DNA from 4 places in the Kribbella italica genome. Region 4 is predicted to be linked to each of the others. Evidence: riboswitches for the same ligand, from Rfam matches in the RefSeq annotation. Region 4 holds a riboswitch; each other region holds the start of a gene.
The links. Region 4 has a riboswitch for cobalamin ahead of HDA39_RS16540 (ribonucleoside-diphosphate reductase subunit alpha). Riboswitches for the same ligand answer to the same signal wherever they lie in the genome.
Positions count from the first base shown of each region.

Region 1 (4,483 bases), 3.5 Mb from region 4:
GATTGCTGTCAGCAACGATCCGCCGAGCGCGCCGACCGGGAGCCAGAACGGGCTGGCGCCGAGGATGGTGATCACCACGACGGCGGCCAGAGCGGCGCCGGCGTTGATGCCGATCAGGTCCGGGCTGACCAGCGGGTTGCGCGCGAGCCGCTGGAAGATCGCGCCCGACACGGCGAAGGCGAACCCGACGCCCAGTCCGACCAGGACCCGGGGCAGCCGGTTGTTCACCACCACGTCGGTCACGATCAGCGAGCCGTTGCCGGCGAGTGTGCTGAGGACTTGGGCGAGCGGAATCTCGTAGTCGCCGATGGTCAAGGAATAGGCGCCCACAGCAACGGCCACCAGCAGACCGGTCAGTGTCACGACCACCGCGCCGACATCGAGCCGACCTGACAGTGGGCCGATTCGCACAGCCCGGCTCATAGTTCGGCCAGCCTTTGACGGCGTACCAAGGCGATGAAGAGCGGAGCCCCGACCAGTGCGGTGATGATGCCGACCTGCAGCTCGTCCGGACGCACCACCAGCCTGCCGACGACATCCGCCAGCAGCAGCAACGTGGGCGCCAGAACGATTGAGTACGGGAGGATCCACCGGTAGTCCGCGCCGACGATCGCCCGTGCGACATGCGGGACGGCGAGACCGACGAACCCGATCGGCCCGGCCATCGCGGTCGCCGTACCGGCCAGCAGCATGATCGCGAGCCCGGCCAGGACGCGGACGAGGTTGACCCGGGTGCCGAGCGTGGTCGCGAGCTCCTCGCCCAGCGCCAGCTGGTTGAGGGATCGCCCGAGCACCAGCGCCAGGACGATGCCGATGGCAACGAACGGCACGGCCTGGCCGACGATCGGTCCGGTCGCCAGCGTGAGCGACCCGACCACCCAGAAGCGGAACTCGTTCAGCGTCGACAGATCGAGCAACGTCGCCGCCGACGTGACGGACCCGAGCATGGCCGACAACGCCGCACCGGCCAGCGCCAGCTTGACCGGCGTCGCGCCGCCGCGCCCGAGAGCGCCGACGAGGTAGACCACGACGGTCGCGATCAGTGCGCCGCCCATCGCGAACCACACGTACCCGGTCAGGCTCGTCACCCCGAAGACCCCGATCGCCGCGACGACGGCGACCGCGGCGCCGGCGTTCACGCCGAGAATCCCCGGATCCGCCAACGCGTTGCGCGTGACGCCCTGCATCAGCGCACCGGCCATCCCGAGCGCGGCGCCGGCCATCAGGCCGGTCGCGGTCCGCGGCAGGCGCAGGTACCGGATCACCCGATCGGTGTCGGAGCCGGTGAAGTCCGCCGCCGCGAGGTAGACGTCTCGCGGGGCGAACCACTCGGTCCCGGCCAGCAAGGAGAGCAGCACCGCGGCCAGCAGGACGACGAACGCGACGACCAGGCCACCGGTCTTGGTCAGCCCGTGGTGCAGGAGGCCGCCCGAGCCTGTCCCGCCGCGCCGGTCGTCGACGACCAGCGCCGTCACTTGACCAGGTCGGGATGGATGATCTTCGCGATCAGCTCGGTCGAGTTCGCGCCGCGGACGCCGGCCGAGTGGTGCGCGAACAGCCACGGCACGACGTGCTTGTTCTTGACGGCTTTCAGGTTCGCGAACGCCGGGTTCTTCATCAGCTTGTCGACGTCCGGCTGCCCCTGCGCCTCGGTCAGCGTCGCGTCGCAGCAACCGCTGATCAGTACGTAGTCCGGGTCGGCCTTGATGAACTCCTCGACGCTGATCTTCACGTTCCGCTTCGAGGTCAGGCCCGCGAACGCGTTCACCCCGCCGGCCTGCTTGATCAGCACCGTGCCGAAGTCCGGGCCACCGGACACGGTCATCCCGCCGCCCTCGAGCCCGGGCCGCACGATCGCGACCGTCGGCTTGTCCGCGCTCTCCACCTTCGCCTCGACCGCCGCGATCCGGGTCTTCTGGTCGGCGATCACCTGCTCGGCCTTGTCGCTCGCACCGAACAGCTGGCCCAGGTCGCGCAGGTCGGCGTACACGTTGTCCATCGAGACCGTCGACGGGTCGATCGCCTCGTCGCCCTTGCCGTCCGCGGTCGGGCAGAGCGGGCTGAAGATCCAGGTCTGTACGCCGAGGTCGGACAGCGACTTGCGGCTGCCGAAGCTGCCGTCGCTGCCGGCGGCGTTGAAGATGTCGTTGAAGCCGGACAGCACGAAGTCCGGGTTCAGGCTGAGCAGCTCCTCGCGGCTCGGCATGTTCTTGTAGTACTTGCGGTCCTTCTGCGCCGCGACGTACTCGGGCAGCGGCTCGGAGTCGAGGAACGCGGTCCCGATCAGCCGGTCGGAGACGCCCAGCGCGTGCACCATCTCGATGGCCGGCTGGTACGCCGCGAACACCCGCTCCGGCGGGCCGTCGACGGTGACGTCGAGCCCGCAGTTCTTGACGGTCGTCGCGCTCGCGCTCGGACCTTCGTCGGCGCCGGCACTTCCGCAGGCGGCGACCAGGGACAGGAAAACGGCAGCAAGCACTGCCTTGGGTACGACGGCCATGGCGACCGTTCCTCCAACACCTCGTGGACGGGACGCGTCGTGGCCGGTCTCCTGGCTGACGGGACGACCGCATCCGCCGAGCTGACCTTCCCAGCCCCTCCGGGCCAGTGGTCTCACACCTGGTGAACGCTCAGCGGACAATCCCGATCACAGTGGCGAGGGCCGCGCCGGTACTCCACCGGCTTCCCGAACACCACGACCGGCACACGGTAACCCACCCTGCGACCGAGTCGCAGCACACGGTCCACGGGCGACGGTGGGGCGGGGCGGCGGCGGGAGGCGGCGCGGGCCCGGGGCGGGGGCGGGCGGCCGGCGGCGTACGGCGCCTCAGCGGGTGTAAAGCGGCGACACGGCCAGCGCGAAGGTGACCATGTCGTCGGTCTTCACCGTGTTCCCGGGGAGCGGGACCAGGTCGGCGATCTTGCCGGTGCCGACGCGGATCGTGCCGCGGCCGGTGGCGGTGTCGACGTACCCCTCGTCGCCGAGCGGCACGGACTGGGACGTGGGCGCCTTGCGGACCGAGGCCATCGCCGCCTCCGCGTCGGGGACCCGGCGGGCCGTGGTGTACAGCACACTCGTCGCGGTGATCCAGCCGCAGACGATGTCGCCCGCGGGTGTCGCGCTGTCGCGCCGGGCCGTGGCCACACTGCCCATCACCTTGGCGGCCGCGTTCGTCCCGCGGTCGCACTCCGGCCGGCTGATCATCGGCGCCGCCTCCGGCAGCCCGGCGGCCTGACGCGCCGCCTCCTGCGCCAGTACGACGTACTTGGTCGGCGTCGCCGCCGGGCCCTCGACCTTGTACAGATGCGTCCCCAGCAGGAACACCGCGAACTTGCTCGTCCCGAACCCACCCTGCCCGACCGCGATCGCCCGAGCCGGCTCGCCCTTCGTCGCGGCGTACGCCTTCTGCGCGGCCGTCAGCTCGGTCCTCGTCGCCGGCAGCACCGACACCCCGAGCCGCAGCGCAGGCCCGTCCGGGTTCGTGCTCAACCCCAACTGACAGATGTCGTAGCTCGGCATCCCGATCTCGGCCGGCACCCCCTCCAGCTGAATCCGCACCGCCGGCACCGCCAACGTCGCCTGCACCAACGACTGATCCATCCGCACACACAAGGTGTCCGCCACCTTCGCCGTCGGCGGAACCCCCGGCGACTCCGAAGGACTCTCGCTCGGCGTCTCGGTCGGCGTCGTACTCACCGAAACCAACGGCGGCACACTCGGCGCGGTCTCACCGGAACCCCCACCACATCCGGCCACGACAAGCCCGGCCACCACGAAGACAACTACTGGACGGATACGCATGGTGACCCGACTCTAGCCGGAGCTCCGCAGCTCCCGCTCCTCCTGCGACGGTCCTCCTCCGCGATGCCTTTCCACCAGGGTGGAAACGGGGGCGCCGCCGGGAATTCGGCACGGGCCGAATCTTCTTTCTGGCCCGTCCGGCGGCCGCACATACTCATCCGCACATCAGGGGTGCGGATGATCGTCGGAGGGGACGGCATGGTGCGGAGAGTTCTTGTCGCGTTGTTGGTGGGGGTGTTCGGCGTTTCGGCGTCGACGGTCCCTGCGCAGGCGATCTCAGGTGGTGCAACGGTGAACCCGAACTGGACCGGGTTCGTGGTCAAGATCAACATCGGTGGTGCGAACCCACGGGCATGCACGGGTGCCCTGGTCGACCCGCAGTGGGTCGTGACCGCCGCGAGTTGTTTCGCCGAGGGTGCCCAGGGCGTGGTCAAGCCGGGCCTTCTGGCCAGTCCGACGACGGCGACGGTCGGACGGCCGAATCTCACGGCCGCGGCCGGGCAGGTGCTGCCGGTCGACCGGATCGTGCCGCATCCGAGCCAGGACGTCGCGCTGCTGCGACTGGCGCTGGTCGCGACGACCGGGTCGCCGATCGCAGTGAGCGGTACGGCGCCTTCGGCCGGCGAGCTCCTGGCGGTCTCCGGCTACGGGCGCACGGATGACACCTGGGTGCCCGACGAG
Region 1 is NZ_JACHMY010000001.1:7,090,155-7,094,637, reverse strand. Features, by position in the region: gene HDA39_RS33070 (FecCD family ABC transporter permease) at 1-411, opposite strand, end outside; gene HDA39_RS33065 (FecCD family ABC transporter permease) at 420-1,475, opposite strand; gene HDA39_RS33060 (ABC transporter substrate-binding protein) at 1,472-2,500, opposite strand; cobalamin riboswitch at 2,525-2,713, opposite strand; gene HDA39_RS33055 (hypothetical protein) at 2,828-3,802, opposite strand; gene HDA39_RS33050 (S1 family peptidase) at 3,980-4,483, shown strand, end outside.
Region 1: linked by a shared signal. The riboswitch ahead of HDA39_RS33060 (ABC transporter substrate-binding protein) and the one ahead of HDA39_RS16540 (ribonucleoside-diphosphate reductase subunit alpha) in region 4 are both predicted to bind cobalamin.

Region 2 (4,483 bases), 1.2 Mb from region 4:
CGATCCGGTCAGCCGGCACATCGTTGCCGACAGCATCGATCACCCCGACACCGTCCCCGTGCGGTACGACGCGCGGAAACGCCATCGTCGACCCCCAGTACCCCTGCCGCTTGCCGATGTCCCCGACGTGGATCCCGGAGACCTCGACCCGGACGCGCACCTCACCGGGCGCAGGCTCGGGCACCGGCAGCTCGCCCACCCGCCGGACGTCGCGGGCCGCGCCCTGCGCGTCGTACCAGGCGGCCTTCATCGCGCGAGCTCCGCGTGGTGCGTCGCGAACCACTCGCGGAAGGTCTGCAGCTCCGGGTTCAGCTCCCGCACGAGCGCGAGGTCGCGGTCGTTGCTGAACTGCTCGTGGTTCTCCGCGTAGTACTGGAACATGTTGCCGAACTCGACAGCACCCGGGAAGCCGAAGGACCGGAAGTCGTCCCACCCGTGCGGCGCGTACGTGACCGGCTCGCCGAGCACATCGCTCATCACCGCCACGAGTTGCGCACCGGTGAGCTTGTCGCCACCGATCGCGATCGTCCGGCCGACGTACTCGTCGCCGCGGCGGAAGATGCCGAGCGCGGTCTTGCCGATGTCGCCGACCGCGATCGCGTTCAGCGGGGCGTCGTCCATCGGCAGCGTCAGCACGAGCTGCTCGTTCTCGTCGCGGACGGGACCCAGGTCGCTGGTCAGGTTCTCGTAGAAGAGCGTGGTCTGCAGGAAGGTGGTCGGCACGCCCGACTGGCGGAACAGCTCGTCCGCCTCGCTCTTGGCGTCGAAGTGCGGCACCTTGTACCGGCCGTCGTCCAGCGTCGGGACGCGGTCGGTGTCACCGAAGTGCGGCCGGGTGTCGGCGAGCGTCGACCAGATCACGTGCTCGACCCCCGCGTCGCGCGCCGCGCGGGCCGCGTTGCCGGCCTGCTCCAGCTCCATGTCGGCGGCCGATCGCGCGGCCACATCGGCTTCGTCGCGCTGAGCGAAGTAGTTGGTCACCACGAACGCGCCGTACACGCCGTCGAAGGCCTTCCGCAGACTCTCCTCGTCGTCGAGGTCGGCCTGGACCACCTCGGCGCCGGCCGCCGCGAGCTCCTGCGCCTTCGCGCTCTGCGGGTTCCGGGCCACCGCACGGACGCCGAACTCGCCCGACGGATCGGCCAGAATCGCCCGCACCATGCCGCCGCCCTGCGCTCCGGTCGCACCGATGACGGCGATCGTCTTCGTCATAGCAGTCCCGCTCCTTGATCGTCACCAATCTTGACTATTTCTGGAGCGTAGGTCGCCGGATCCAACTAGTCAAATATGGTGATGATCATATAAACTGACTACCACCCGCAGGACTAGACGTCGATGCGCGAGCCCATGATCACCACGCGGTCGCGCGGCAGCCCGAAGTACTCGGCCGCGTCCGCGCTGATGTGGGACGTCGCCACGAACAGCCGGCTGCGCCAGCGGGCCATGTCCGGCCGGTCCCCGAGCCGCAGTTCAATCGTCGACAGGAAGTACGACGTGTCGCTCAGGTCCAGCGACGCCACCTCAGAGCTCTGCTCGGCGGCCAGCCGCAGTACGGCGGCGACGTCCGGCGTCTGGACGTACCCGAACCGGGCCGTCACGTGGATGATCCGGTCGTCGTCGAACCCGAGGTCGTCGATCGTGATCCGGGTCTCGTCGGGGACCGACGGCACCGGGTCGGTCTCGATCGAGAGGATGATGACGTTCTCGTGCAGGATGTGGTTGTGCTCGACGTTCGCGCGCATCGCCAGCGGCACGGTGTCCTTGCCGCGGTTGAGGAAGACCGCGGTCCCGGGCACCCGACGCAGCGGCGGCTGGGCTTCGTGCAGCTCGTTGACGAACGTGGTCAGTGAGCCTTCCTGACGCTCGCGGCGCGCGGTCACCAGTGCCCGCCCACGCTGCCAGGTGGTGAGCACGGTGAACACCGTGATGCCGATCAGCAGCGGCAGCCAGGCGCCGTGCACGAGCTTGGTCAGATTCGCGCCGAGGAAGAGCAGCTCGAAGGACAGGAAGACGGCACCGCCACCGAACACCACCCACAGCGGCTTCCGCCACTGCCGGCGGACCAGGTAGAAGAACAGCACGGTCGTGATCGTGACCGTGGCGGTCACCGCCATCCCGAAGGCGAAGGCGAGCGCCGCCGAGGTCTGGAACGCGAAGACCAGTGAGTACCGAGATCATCAGCGCCCAGTGATCCACGGGACGTAGATCTGCCCGATCGTCCGGCTGGAGGCGTGCAGGATCCGTAGCCGCGGCAGGTATCCGAGCTGGACCGCCTGACGAGCGACCGAGAACGCGTCGAAGATGCCGAGCCCGGCCAGCAGCACCTTCGTCCGCCGGCTGCCGTTGGTCCCGTGGCTGCGGATCAGCGTGATCAGCGTGAGGATGCCGCCCTCGCCGTGGTTGTCGGCGCGCAGGATCAGCAGTACGTACTTGATCGTCACGATGATCGTGACCGCCCAGAAGATCAGCGACACGATCCCGAACACGCTGTCGGCCGAGACCGGCACCGGGTGCGGGTCGCCGGGGTTGAACACGGTCTGGATCGTGTAGATCGGGCTCGTCCCGATGTCGCCGAACACGACACCGAGCGCCCCGATGGTCAGCAGGGTCCGGGACTGTACCCGGCCGTCCACAGGGTCGGCGCTCATCGCGTCAGCCTCTTCACGGCCGCATTGAACCACCGCCGGTTGTCCGCCAGACCGATCACACTCACCTGGTGCTGTGAGAATTCTGTGAGAAAGTGGTGGCGCAGTGGTTCGTCCCGATCGCCAGTCGGGACGTCGTAAGAGGGAACCCGGTGGAAGTCCGGGACTGCCCCGCAGCGGTGAGTGGGAACGACCGCCGTCATCAGCACTGGACCGGAGGACCGGTCTGGGAAGCGACGGCCAGTAGGTGTCTGGACGACAGGCGCGCCCGCGAGTCCGAAGACCTGCCTCTGCCCGCCGTGCGTCGTCGTACGGCGGGACCACGCCTCCTCGTGGGAAGGGCGGCCGTGCGTGACCCGTCGCGCCTGCCTTCCGGACTCCTGAGATGCGTGGTCTTCGAGACTGCCTCGCCAAGGAGAGACGCTTGAACACCCAGTCAGCCGCACGGTCCACCGTGTACGGCTATCCCCGCCAGGGCCAGAACCGCGAGCTGAAGAAGGCCATCGAGGGCTACTGGAAGGGCACCGTCAGCGCGGACGCCCTCCGGCAGACCGCCGCCGGCCTGCGCAAGGCCAACTGGCAGCAGCTCGCTGCCGACGGCATCGACGAGGTCCCGACCGGTGACTTCTCGTACTACGACCACGTGCTCGACACGTCGGTCCTGCTCGGTGCGATCCCCGAGCGGCACCGGGCCGCCGTGGCGGCCGATCCGCTGGACGGCTACTTCGCGATGGCCCGCGGCACCCAGGAGGTCGCGCCGCTCGAGATGACCAAGTGGTTCGACACCAACTACCACTACATGGTCCCCGAGCTCGGCCCGGACACCACCTTCACCGCCGACACCAGCAAGCAGGTCGCCGAGCTTCGCGAAGCACTCGACCTCGGCCTGACCGCCAGACCGGTCGTCGTCGGCCCGATCACCTACCTGCTGCTGGCCAAGCCGGCACCGGGCGTCGACGAGCACTTCGAGCCGCTCTCGCTGCTCGACAAGATCCTCCCCGTGTACGCCGAGGTGCTCGCCGACCTGCGCGCCGCCGGCGCTCAGTGGGTCCAGCTCGACGAGCCCGCGCTGGTCCAGGACCGCTCGGCCGACGAGCTCGACCTGACCGCCCGTGCGTACGCCGTACTGGGTGGGCTGACCGATCGCCCGCGGCTGCTCGTCGCGTCGTACTTCGACCGGCTCGGCAAGGCGCTCCCCGTGCTCGCCAAGTCGCCGGTCGAGGGCCTCGCGATCGACTTCACCGGTCCCGCGGAGGGCAACCTCGACGACCTGGTCGCGTCCTCCGAGGTGCGCTCCAAGCGGCTCGTCGCGGGCGTGGTCAACGGCCGCAACATCTGGATCAACGACCTGACCAAGTCGCTGGCCACCCTGACCCGGCTGCGCTCGCTGGCCGGCCAGGTCGACGTCAGCGCGTCCTGCTCGCTGCTGCACGTCCCGTACGACGTCGCCGCCGAGGACGGCGTGGCCCCCGAGGTCGCGAGCTGGCTGGCGTTCGCCCGGCAGAAGTCGGCCGAGATCGCCACGCTGACCCTCGGCTTCACCGAGGGCGCCGAGGCGATCGCCGAGCAGCTGAACGCGAACCGGGCCGCCCTGGACTCCCGGAGCGGTTCCGCGCTGACCAACAACCCCGACGTCCGTGCGCGGGTCGCCGCCGTCACCGAGGCGGACAGCCACCGCTCCGCGCCGTACGCCGAACGCAGCGCCGCCCAGCAGGCGCGGCTCGGCCTGCCGTTGCTCCCGACAACCACCGTCGGCTCGTTCCCGCAGACCACCGAGCTGCGGACGGCCCGCGCCGACCTGCGCGCCGGCCGGATCGACGCGGCGCAGTACGACGAGC
Region 2 is NZ_JACHMY010000001.1:2,333,132-2,337,614, forward strand. Features, by position in the region: gene HDA39_RS10920 (alcohol dehydrogenase catalytic domain-containing protein) at 1-250, opposite strand, end outside; gene HDA39_RS10925 (NmrA/HSCARG family protein) at 247-1,212, opposite strand; gene HDA39_RS44090 (KUP/HAK/KT family potassium transporter) at 1,326-1,796, opposite strand; partial or broken gene HDA39_RS44095 (KUP/HAK/KT family potassium transporter) at 1,842-2,648, opposite strand; cobalamin riboswitch at 2,736-2,951, shown strand; gene metE (5-methyltetrahydropteroyltriglutamate--homocysteine S-methyltransferase) at 3,070-4,483, shown strand, end outside.
Region 2: linked by a shared signal. The riboswitch ahead of metE (5-methyltetrahydropteroyltriglutamate--homocysteine S-methyltransferase) and the one ahead of HDA39_RS16540 (ribonucleoside-diphosphate reductase subunit alpha) in region 4 are both predicted to bind cobalamin.

Region 3 (4,483 bases), 2.6 Mb from region 4:
CCGAGCGCCCGTACGCCGTCGAACACCCTCGCCAGCGGTACGGCGGCCGGACTGGCCGCCGCCTGACGCAGCGGCTCGGCCCAGGAGAGGCCGCCCAGCACCCGGCTCTCCTCCTCCGGCGTCGTGCTCGTCCGGGTCACCGCCCGGAGATCGCCGCGGATGATCCGGCCGATGTTGCGCATCGACTCGCTGTCGTGGACGAAGTAGCTCACGTGACCGCGCACGGGCACGTTGCCGTCGTTGGTCTCGAACCGGATCGCGTCGGTGAACGACGCCGGGTCCGGCCCGTGCGGTTCGGCGTACGAGATGAAGTCGCCGGGCGCGCGGGCGACGTACAGCGGCACACCCTTCGGGACGAAGTCGGCCGCGCTCCGGACGGACGGCTCGACGCCGGGGCAGCCGGTCAGGATCACCCGGTCGAAGCGCACACCCTCGCGCAGCATCGCCTGGCCGGCCACCTGGCCGCCGTAGCTGTTGCCGATCAGGATCCGGTCCGCGTCGGGCCTCACCTCGGTGCCGAGCCCGGCGGCGAACTTCGCCAGCAGGGGCGCCGCCGCGATCGAGCTCTCCTTGGACATCGCCCCTTCGAGGGTCAGCGGAGCGTCGTACCCGAGCCAGACCACCGTCGCCGATCCCGGCCCGGACTCCGTCTGCAGGTCCTGGGCGCGCGCCATCTGCGAGCGCACCTTGTCGAGGTTGTTGTTCATCCCGGGCACCAGCACGCTCACCCGGTCGGCCGTGGCGAGGTCGCCGAGCACCTCGGCCATCCGGCCCTGACCCTCGGGCTCGACCAGCAGGAACTGCCGGTGCACCGGGACGACGATGCGGTTGCCGTCGGCATCGACATCCAGCCGCTGCCCGACCGGCCGCAGCATCTCGGACAGCGTGTTGTACCGGATCACCTCGTCCGCGGAGGCTCCGTCGAGCTTGGCCCGAAGCGTCTCGACCAGGCGAAGGTGGTTGGCCCGGTACCGCAGCTCGGCCGGTACACTGTCGAGCCCACCGACCTCATGGGTCCGGCTCTCCGCGAGCGCCCACGCGGCATCGGCCGGGAGCGCGTCGAAGTAGTCCCTGACCTCTCGCGCGGCCTTCTGGGACGGGAGGTCGGTGACACGGTCCAGCAGCTCGTCGAAGCTCATCGTCATCCTCGGGGGCGTTGGGATGCTTTGGCGAACGATAAACCGCGGGGGACGGGTTTGTCAGTGCAAGTTGAGTGACCAGGAGGTGGCGTGCGCGGAAAGGCCTACGGTCGTCAGCGGGCGGACGTCGATGTGCCGGAGCGACTCGGCTGGGGCCTCCAGCGCGTAGAGCACGGCAGCGCGCACTACGGCCGGGTGGACGACGGCAACGACCGTACGGCGCTCAGCGTGCCCCGGGTCCTCGGTCAGGTCGCCCAGCCAGTCGGCGACGCGGGCGATCAGGTCGTTGGCCGTCTCCCCGCCGGGCGGCGCTGTATGAGGCCGCTCCAGCCACGCCGAGACCGCAGCGGTCTCCGTGGCCAGCAGCTCCTCCAGGTCGCGCCCGGTCCAGTCGCCGTACTCGCGGTCGCGCAGTGCGCCGACCACCACCGGCTGGAAGCCCATCGCCTCCGCGGTCAGGATCGCGGCCGGCTCCGGCCCGCAGTACGTCGTACCGGCGTCGACCCGCACGTCGTGGGCCGCCTCCAGGCCGGACTGGTCCGGCGCGGGCTCTCCACCGAGGACGAGCCCGCGCAGCCCAGGCGTCAGCGCATGCGCGACGAGAGTCAGCGTTGTGGTCACGCGGCGACGGTCTCCTTGGTGACCTTGGAGTGACGATCCATCAACGCAGCGTAGCCGAAGCCCAGCAAGGTCCACAGCACCGCCTGCGTGCCGAGCGAGGCGAACCGGAACTGCCACAGCAGCGTCGCCGGGAACGACCCGGGCACCTCGTTGATCGAGGGCAGGATCAGGTACGCCGCGACGATCGTCACCACGAAGGCGAGACCGCCACCGGCCGGCCGGATCCAGGGCGCGTCGCCGAAGCGCTGCGCCCAGCGGGACGCCGCGACACCGGCCCAGACCGCGAGCAGGCCGATCACGAGCGTCAGCAGGTAGGTGATCGTGCGCTTGGTGATCGTCTCCGGGTCACCGACGGCCGGTGGGTTCGGCGGGTACTTGAGGAACGGCACGAGCACGATCCCGACGAAGCCCGCGGCGGCCAGCCCGAGGGCGGCGTACGAGTCGCTGGGGGTGCGCAGGCGGCGGCGCAGCAGCGCGAAACCGACAGCGAAGATGCCGCCGAGCGCCACGCCGTACAGGCTGGTGGCCAGGAAGAGGCCGAAGCGCTGGCCGTTGCGGCTGACCAGGGGTTCTTCTTCCTCGGCGGCGGGAGCCTGGGCGGCGGGTTCCTCGCCGTGGGTGTGTGCGGCGCCGCCGGCTTCCTCGATCGCGATCGCGGCGTCGATGTGCGGTTCGCCCATCACGTACGCGAAGGTTCCGGCCAGCAGGCCGGCGAAGAGGCCGACGATCAGTCCGCGCACCAGGAGATTTCCGAATGTACGCATGACGGTCCTGTCAGAGGATCAGCCCGAGCGGGTCGGGAACGGGAGTACGGAGAACTGCAGGACGTCAGTGGCAGGGCACGCCGAGCAGGTGCCGGCCGTCGTGCATGAGTTCGTGCATGTACATCCCGGACTGGGAGATCGCGCCCTGGTCGAAGGCGACCAGGTAGGCGAGCACCAGCAGCAGGCCGACGGTGAGCAGGGCGACCGCGAGCAGACGCGGCGAGACGGCCGGTACGGCGACCGAGCGAGCAGGAGCGGGCATCTGAACCTCCAGGGGAAATGCGCGTCCCCATCGAAAGGCTGCGAGTGCCCGAGCGTCCTGACTCACGAGCAGCTGCTCGCTCACAGTGGCGCGGCCGTACCGGTCTCTCACCGGTTTCCCTCATGGCACCGCAGGTTGACCTTTGAACGGTAGCGGCCGGGTTCGTGACAGGTCAACGGACGGCGGCGCCGGTGATCTTCCCCACCTGGTGAGATCACCTCGTACGCCGAGCCGATCGCGCCTACCCTGACGGAATGCCGTCCGTTCATCATCTGGTGGCCTTCGCCGTCACCGCACTGATCGTGATCGTCGTCCCGGGGCCGAGCGTTCTGTTCATCGTCGGCCGCGCCCTGGCCGTCGGCCGTCGAGAGGCGATGCTGACGATGGTCGGCAACACGCTCGGCGCCGCGTTCCTGCTGGTCGCCGTCGCCCTCGGGCTTGGAACGCTGATCGCGGCGAGCGCGGTCGCGCTGACCGTGGTGAAGCTGGCGGGCGCGGCGTACCTGATCTACCTCGGCATCCACGCCTTCCGCACCCGCAAGTCCCTCGCCACCGCCCTGACCGGCGGAGTACGACCGGCGAACACCCGCCGCGTCCTGCGTCAGGGCTTCCTCGTCGGCGTGACCAACGCGAAGACCGCGGTCTTCTTCGCTGCCGTGCTCCCCCAGTTCATCGACCCCGCCGCCGGTCACGCCACCCTGCAGATCCTGCTGCTCGGTCTGGTCTTCATCCTGATTGCCCTGATCTCCGACAGCGTCTGGGCGGTGGCCGCGGGATCGGCCCGAGACTGGTTCGCCCGGTCCCCTCGCCGCCTGGAGCTGGTCGGCGGCACCGGCGGCTTGATGATGATCGGCCTTGGCGCGAGCATCGCCGTCAGCGGCTCAAAGGACTAGTACGCCGGGCCGCGAAGACTCCGACGAGTGCCAGCGCGGCCGGCAGGCCGAAGGCGGTCAGGAACGCGGTGGTCGGCGAGTGCGGTTCGATCGCCGCGAAGAGCGACCCGCCGATCGCCAGCACCGTTGCCGTCAGCAACGAGTCGCTGAGCTGCAGCGCCGAGCTGTTCGCGCCTTGCTGCTCGACGGTCGAGTACTCCAGGACCAGCACCGACACGGTCGGGAACACGGTCCCCATCCCGAGCCCGGTCAGCGCCCAGCCGAGGATGCCGACCACGACCGGCACCCGGTCGTCGAGCGTGGCGGCCGCGATCGCGATGCCCAGCAAGATCGAGACCATGCCCGCCTGCAGGAACACGTGGTGCTCGAACGGCTGGTTCGGCCGGCCCCGGTACCAGGACGCCGCGCTCCAGCTCAGCGCGCTGACGGTCAGCACCAGCCCCGCGAACGCCGGCGACAGCCCGCGTTCACGGGTCAGCATCAGCGGCAGGAAAACCTCGGCACCGAAGCCGGCTGCCGCGACCAGACCGCGCAGCGCGATCACCGACGGGAGTCCGGCACGGATCGTGAACGTGCCCTTCGGCAGCAGCTTCGGGGCGAACACGACCACCGCGGCCAGACCGACAGCGATCAGGATCAGCTGGACGGCCCCACGCTGCTGGCCGCCGTAGTGCAGCAGCCCGACGCCGAGCGCGGCCCCAACGGCGTACCAGGCCCGCTCGGTCCAGAGCTTGCCCGAGCCGGTGACTTCCTGCCCCTTGGAGAGCCCGGGCCGCATGATCAGTGCCGCGGGAACGGCCAGGA
Region 3 is NZ_JACHMY010000001.1:6,184,438-6,188,920, forward strand. Features, by position in the region: gene HDA39_RS28765 (alpha/beta hydrolase) at 1-1,139, opposite strand, end outside; gene HDA39_RS28770 (histidine phosphatase family protein) at 1,200-1,760, opposite strand; gene HDA39_RS28775 (CbtA family protein) at 1,757-2,524, opposite strand; gene HDA39_RS28780 (CbtB domain-containing protein) at 2,589-2,786, opposite strand; cobalamin riboswitch at 2,816-2,952, opposite strand; gene HDA39_RS28785 (LysE family translocator) at 3,041-3,679, shown strand; gene HDA39_RS28790 (MFS transporter) at 3,660-4,483, opposite strand, start outside.
Region 3: linked by a shared signal. The riboswitch ahead of HDA39_RS28780 (CbtB domain-containing protein) and the one ahead of HDA39_RS16540 (ribonucleoside-diphosphate reductase subunit alpha) in region 4 are both predicted to bind cobalamin.

Region 4 (4,483 bases):
TCGAGCTGGACGTCGCCGTTGCGCGCCGTCCGCAGCAGCTCGAGCGAGTCGATCGGCAGGACGCCCTGGCTCCACAGCGAACCGTCGTACGTCTGGTAGGTCCCGCGCTCGGCGGCGAGATCGGTCGAGGCCTCGATCGCGTGGTAGCTGATCGCCTCCATCGAGACGTCGGCGAACTCGACGGCCGCGTCGGAGGAGTACGGGATGCGCAGCGCGAACAGCGCGTCGGCGAAGCCCATCAGGCCGAGGCCGACCGGGCGGTGCCGCTGGTTCGCGCGCTCCGACTCCGGCGTGGTGTAGAAGTTCACATCGATCACGTTGTCGAGCATCCGGACCGCGGTCTTCACCGTGTCGCGCAGGAGCTCCGCGTCCAGGCCGGTCTCCGTCAGATGGGCGACCAGGTTGACCGAGCCGAGGTTGCAGACGGCGGTCTCGTCGACGGTGGTGTTCAGCGTGATCTCGGTGCACAGGTTGGAGGAGTGCACCACGCCGTCGTGCTGCTGCGGCGACCGCAGGTTGCAGGCGTCCTTGAAGGTGATCCACGGATGACCGGTCTCGAACAGCACGGTCAGCATCCGGCGCCACAGGTCGACGGCCTTGACCCGGCGGAACACCCGGATCTCGCCGCGGTCCGCGGCGGCCTCGTAGTTCTCGTACGCCGTCGCGAAGGCCGCGCCGTACAGGTCGTGCAGGTCCGGGACCTCGTCGGGGGAGAACAGCGTCCAGTCGCCGCCGGCCTCGACCCGCTGCAGGAACAGGTCGGGCACCCAGTTCGCCGTGTTCATGTCGTGGGTGCGGCGGCGCTCGTCACCGGTGTTCTTGCGCAGGTCGAGGAACTCCTCGATGTCCATGTGCCAGGTCTCGAGGTACGCACAGACCGCGCCCTTGCGCTTGCCACCCTGGTTGACCGCGACGGCGGTGTCGTTGGCGATCTTCAGGAACGGGACGACGCCCTGGGACTCGCCGTTGGTGCCGCGGATCTTGGCGCCGATGCCGCGGACCGGGGTCCAGTCGTTGCCCAGGCCGCCGGAGTACTTGGCCAGGAGGGCGTTGTTGCGGATGCCGGCGAAGATGCCGGACAGGTCGTCGTCGACCGTGGTCAGGAAGCACGACGACAGCTGCGGCCGCGTCGTACCGGAGTTGAACAGGGTCGGCGTCGACGACATGAAGCGGAACGAGCTGAGCAGCTCGTAGAACTCCAGCGCCCGGGTCTCGCGGTCGTCCTCCTTGAGCGCCATGCCCATCGCGACCCGCAGATAGAACGCCTGCGGCAGCTCGAAGCGGATCTTGTCGATGTGCAGCAGGTACCGGTCGTACAGGGTCTGCAGGCCGAGGAACGCGAAGTCCAGGTCGCGCTCGGGCCTGATCGCCGCGGCCAGCCGGCCGAGGTCGAAGGTGGCCAGCTCGGGGTCGAGCAGCCCGGCCTCGATCCCGGTGCTGATGTAGCGCGGGAAGTACTCGGCGTACGCCGTGCTCATGTCGGCCTGGGTCGCCTGCCGGGGCTCGCCGTGGACCCGGCCGAGCGTCTCGCGGCGGATCTGGTCGAGCAGCAGACGCGCGGCGGCCTGGCTGTACTGCGGCTCGGTCTCGACGTACGACCGGGCGGCCATCACCAGGGCGAGCTCGACCTCGTGCTGGGCGATGCCGTCGTAGCAGGAGCCGAGGGTCTCGTCGAGGATCTGCTCGGGGTCGACGGCGTCCAGACCGGCGGCCGCCTCGGCGATGACGAGGCGGAGACGGGCGACGTCCAGTGGCGCTGTGCTTCCGTCGGCAGCACGGACAGTGACGACCGGCGCCTTGGTGACCCCGGCCGCGTCAACCGGTGTCCGGGCCTTGGTGCGTTCTTCGCGGTACAGGACGTAGGCACGGGCGACCTGATGCTCTCCCGCGCGCATCAGAGCCAGCTCGACCTGGTCCTGGATGTCCTCGACCTGGACGCTCCGGCGCGAGTCACCGCGGCTGGTCAGAGCCGTGACGACTCGGGCGGTCAGATCGGTGACGAGGTCACGGACGCGGTGGCTGGTGCCGGCCTCGGCACCCTCGACGGCCAGGAAGGCCTTGCTCACGGCGACCGCGATCTTGGTCGGGTCGAACGCGGTGCTGGCGCCGTCGCGGCGGACGACGGTCAGCTGGGACGCGGACGCGTCGGGCAGCGCGCCCGATGCGGTCGGCGACGAAGACGAAACGATGGTCACAGGCGCTCTCTCCACGCGAGTTCCGGGGGACCACGACCTGTGGACGAGCGCGCGACGCAAGACAGTACGGCGAGTACGACTGCCTTGACGCCCACCGACCCACCCACGAGGTCTCGGACCGACGCGTACCGGCGGTACGCGCACCGGTGGCAGGTACTCGGACTCGCGGACGACCTGTCCGCTCACCGTTGCGGGGCAGCTCCGGACTCACACCGGATTCCCCTGTTGCCTCTGCCCGGCCGCGCTTGGTCGCGTCACCCGGGCAGAACCACCAGCACGCAGAACACTAGCGGTAGACCCCGACATGTAGTGCATTGACGCGCCGCGTGTCGCACATCTAGTGGTTTCAGGCAGCCAGTGCATGCAGATCCTGGAGTGTCATGATCTCGGATCCGTGATGGATCAGCTCCCGGTTGAGCCGCAGGACGACATGGCCGAACGGCTCCGCGGCGTCCAGCTCGGTGGCCTGACTGAGGCCGACCGTCGTCACCTGCTCCTCGTCCAGCGCGGCGATCGAGTCCTGCCAGGCGTCGACCCAGTGGGCCAGCCAGGCGACCGCGTCGCGGGCGTTTCCGTGCAGGGTGATGTCGGTGCGGCCCTGGATCCGCTCGCCGAAGGTCCACTCCCAGCGCTCGAAGAACGTCTCGGTCAGGTGCGCGATCAGCCAGGCGATCGTCCGCGGCCCACGATGGTCGGGCTCGTCCGGCCACTGCGCCACCCACTCACCCGATCCGAGGGACCGGAAGCGGCCGGCATGCCGGCGCCGTACGACGGTCAGCGCCTCGGCGCTCGGTCGCCAGAAGTACTCGTCGTCGGTCAGTGCCGCCAGTCGCCCGGCCAGCACCATCCAGCTGAAACCGAGCTGGCCCCGCACCATCGCCATCGCCGACGGTCGCTCCAGAATGTCCCAGTCGAACGGTTCCGGCATCACAGATCCTCACGCTCCCCGATTCCCCGCGGTTTGTCCTTGCATCGAACATGTGTTCGAATTGTGGTCGAGCGAACGCCGGAAAGTCAATCAGCGCAGCGTGTCGGTGCTGGCGCTTCCGGTGGTCGACTGCTATAGCAAGCGCGATCGGGGAGCTGGTGCCGAGTGAGACCCAAACGTGATTACTCAGCGTGGCCGACGGGAGTAGAGTCACGCTGGGTGAGCAGAGCTGGGGGAACGCTCTCGGGACGGTCCGGGGGCGCGGCGACTGTTCACGGGACTGCTTCCGAGGGGGAAACTCGTGACGCCGGGTGAGCGGAGATGAGCCTGAGTGGGGATGCCTGGACCTGGGCCTGGAGAGACTGGGAGGACGAGGACCGGATCAGGCGACAGAAGGAGAAGCCGGTGGCGTTGGAGGCGGACGAGCTGGCGCGGGTGGCCGCGAACGAGGCGGACTGGGACGCGCGGGCTCCACTGCATGCGGCGAGCGCGTTCTACGAGCGGCCGGCGGAGTTCTGGTTCGCCGACTACGAGTGGGACGACCTGGGGGAGCTCGGTGGGCGGGATCTTGTCCACCTGCAGTGTCACCTGGGGACCGAGACGATCGCCTTTGCGCGGAGGGGCGCGAAGACGTTCGGGCTGGATCTGTCGGGGCGCTCGCTCGACGAGGCGCGGCGGTTTGCCGACAAGGCCGGCGTCGGGGTCGAGTACGTGCGGGCCAACGTGTACGACGCGGGGGAGGCGCTCGGGGGACGGCAGTTCGACGTGGTCTACACCGGGAAGGGCGCGCTGTGTTACCTGCCTGACTTGGCGAAGTGGGCCGAGGTGGTCACGAGGTTGCTCAAGCCGGGTGGGTTCGTCTACATCGTGGAGTTCCACCCGTTGCTGAATTCGTTGCGGCCGGTCGGGTTGCCGGGAGAGTCGGACGAGTTGGTGCTGAGGCACGACTACCTGGAAGGGCGCGGGGCGATCGCGCACGAGTCGACCGTGACGTACACGGGCGACGAGGTGCCGGGCCGCAACACGAGCTACGAGTGGATGCACGGCCTGGGAGAGCTGGTCACCACGCTGTCGGCCGCGGGGCTGCGGATCGACAGCCTGCGCGAGTCCGAGGTGCTCCAGTGGCCCCGCTGGCCGTCGATGGTCCAGACGCCAGAGGGCTGGTGGCGCTTACCGGACGAGGCGCCAAGGATTCCGTTGCTGTTCGCGCTGAAGGCGACGAAGGTCAGCTGAGCCGGTCCTGCTCCCGGGCGAGGAGCAGCGTGGTGGCTGCGGCTTCGGGAGCCACCATCTGGTCGACTGTCGAGGTGCCGTAGCGCGCGTACTTCGTGCGGTACGCCGTGTCGACGTCGGCCCGCAG
Region 4 is NZ_JACHMY010000001.1:3,568,143-3,572,625, reverse strand. Features, by position in the region: gene HDA39_RS16540 (ribonucleoside-diphosphate reductase subunit alpha) at 1-2,195, opposite strand, end outside; cobalamin riboswitch at 2,327-2,483, opposite strand; gene HDA39_RS16535 (DinB family protein) at 2,542-3,123, opposite strand; gene HDA39_RS16530 (class I SAM-dependent methyltransferase) at 3,445-4,356, shown strand; gene HDA39_RS16525 (DUF2255 family protein) at 4,349-4,483, opposite strand, start outside.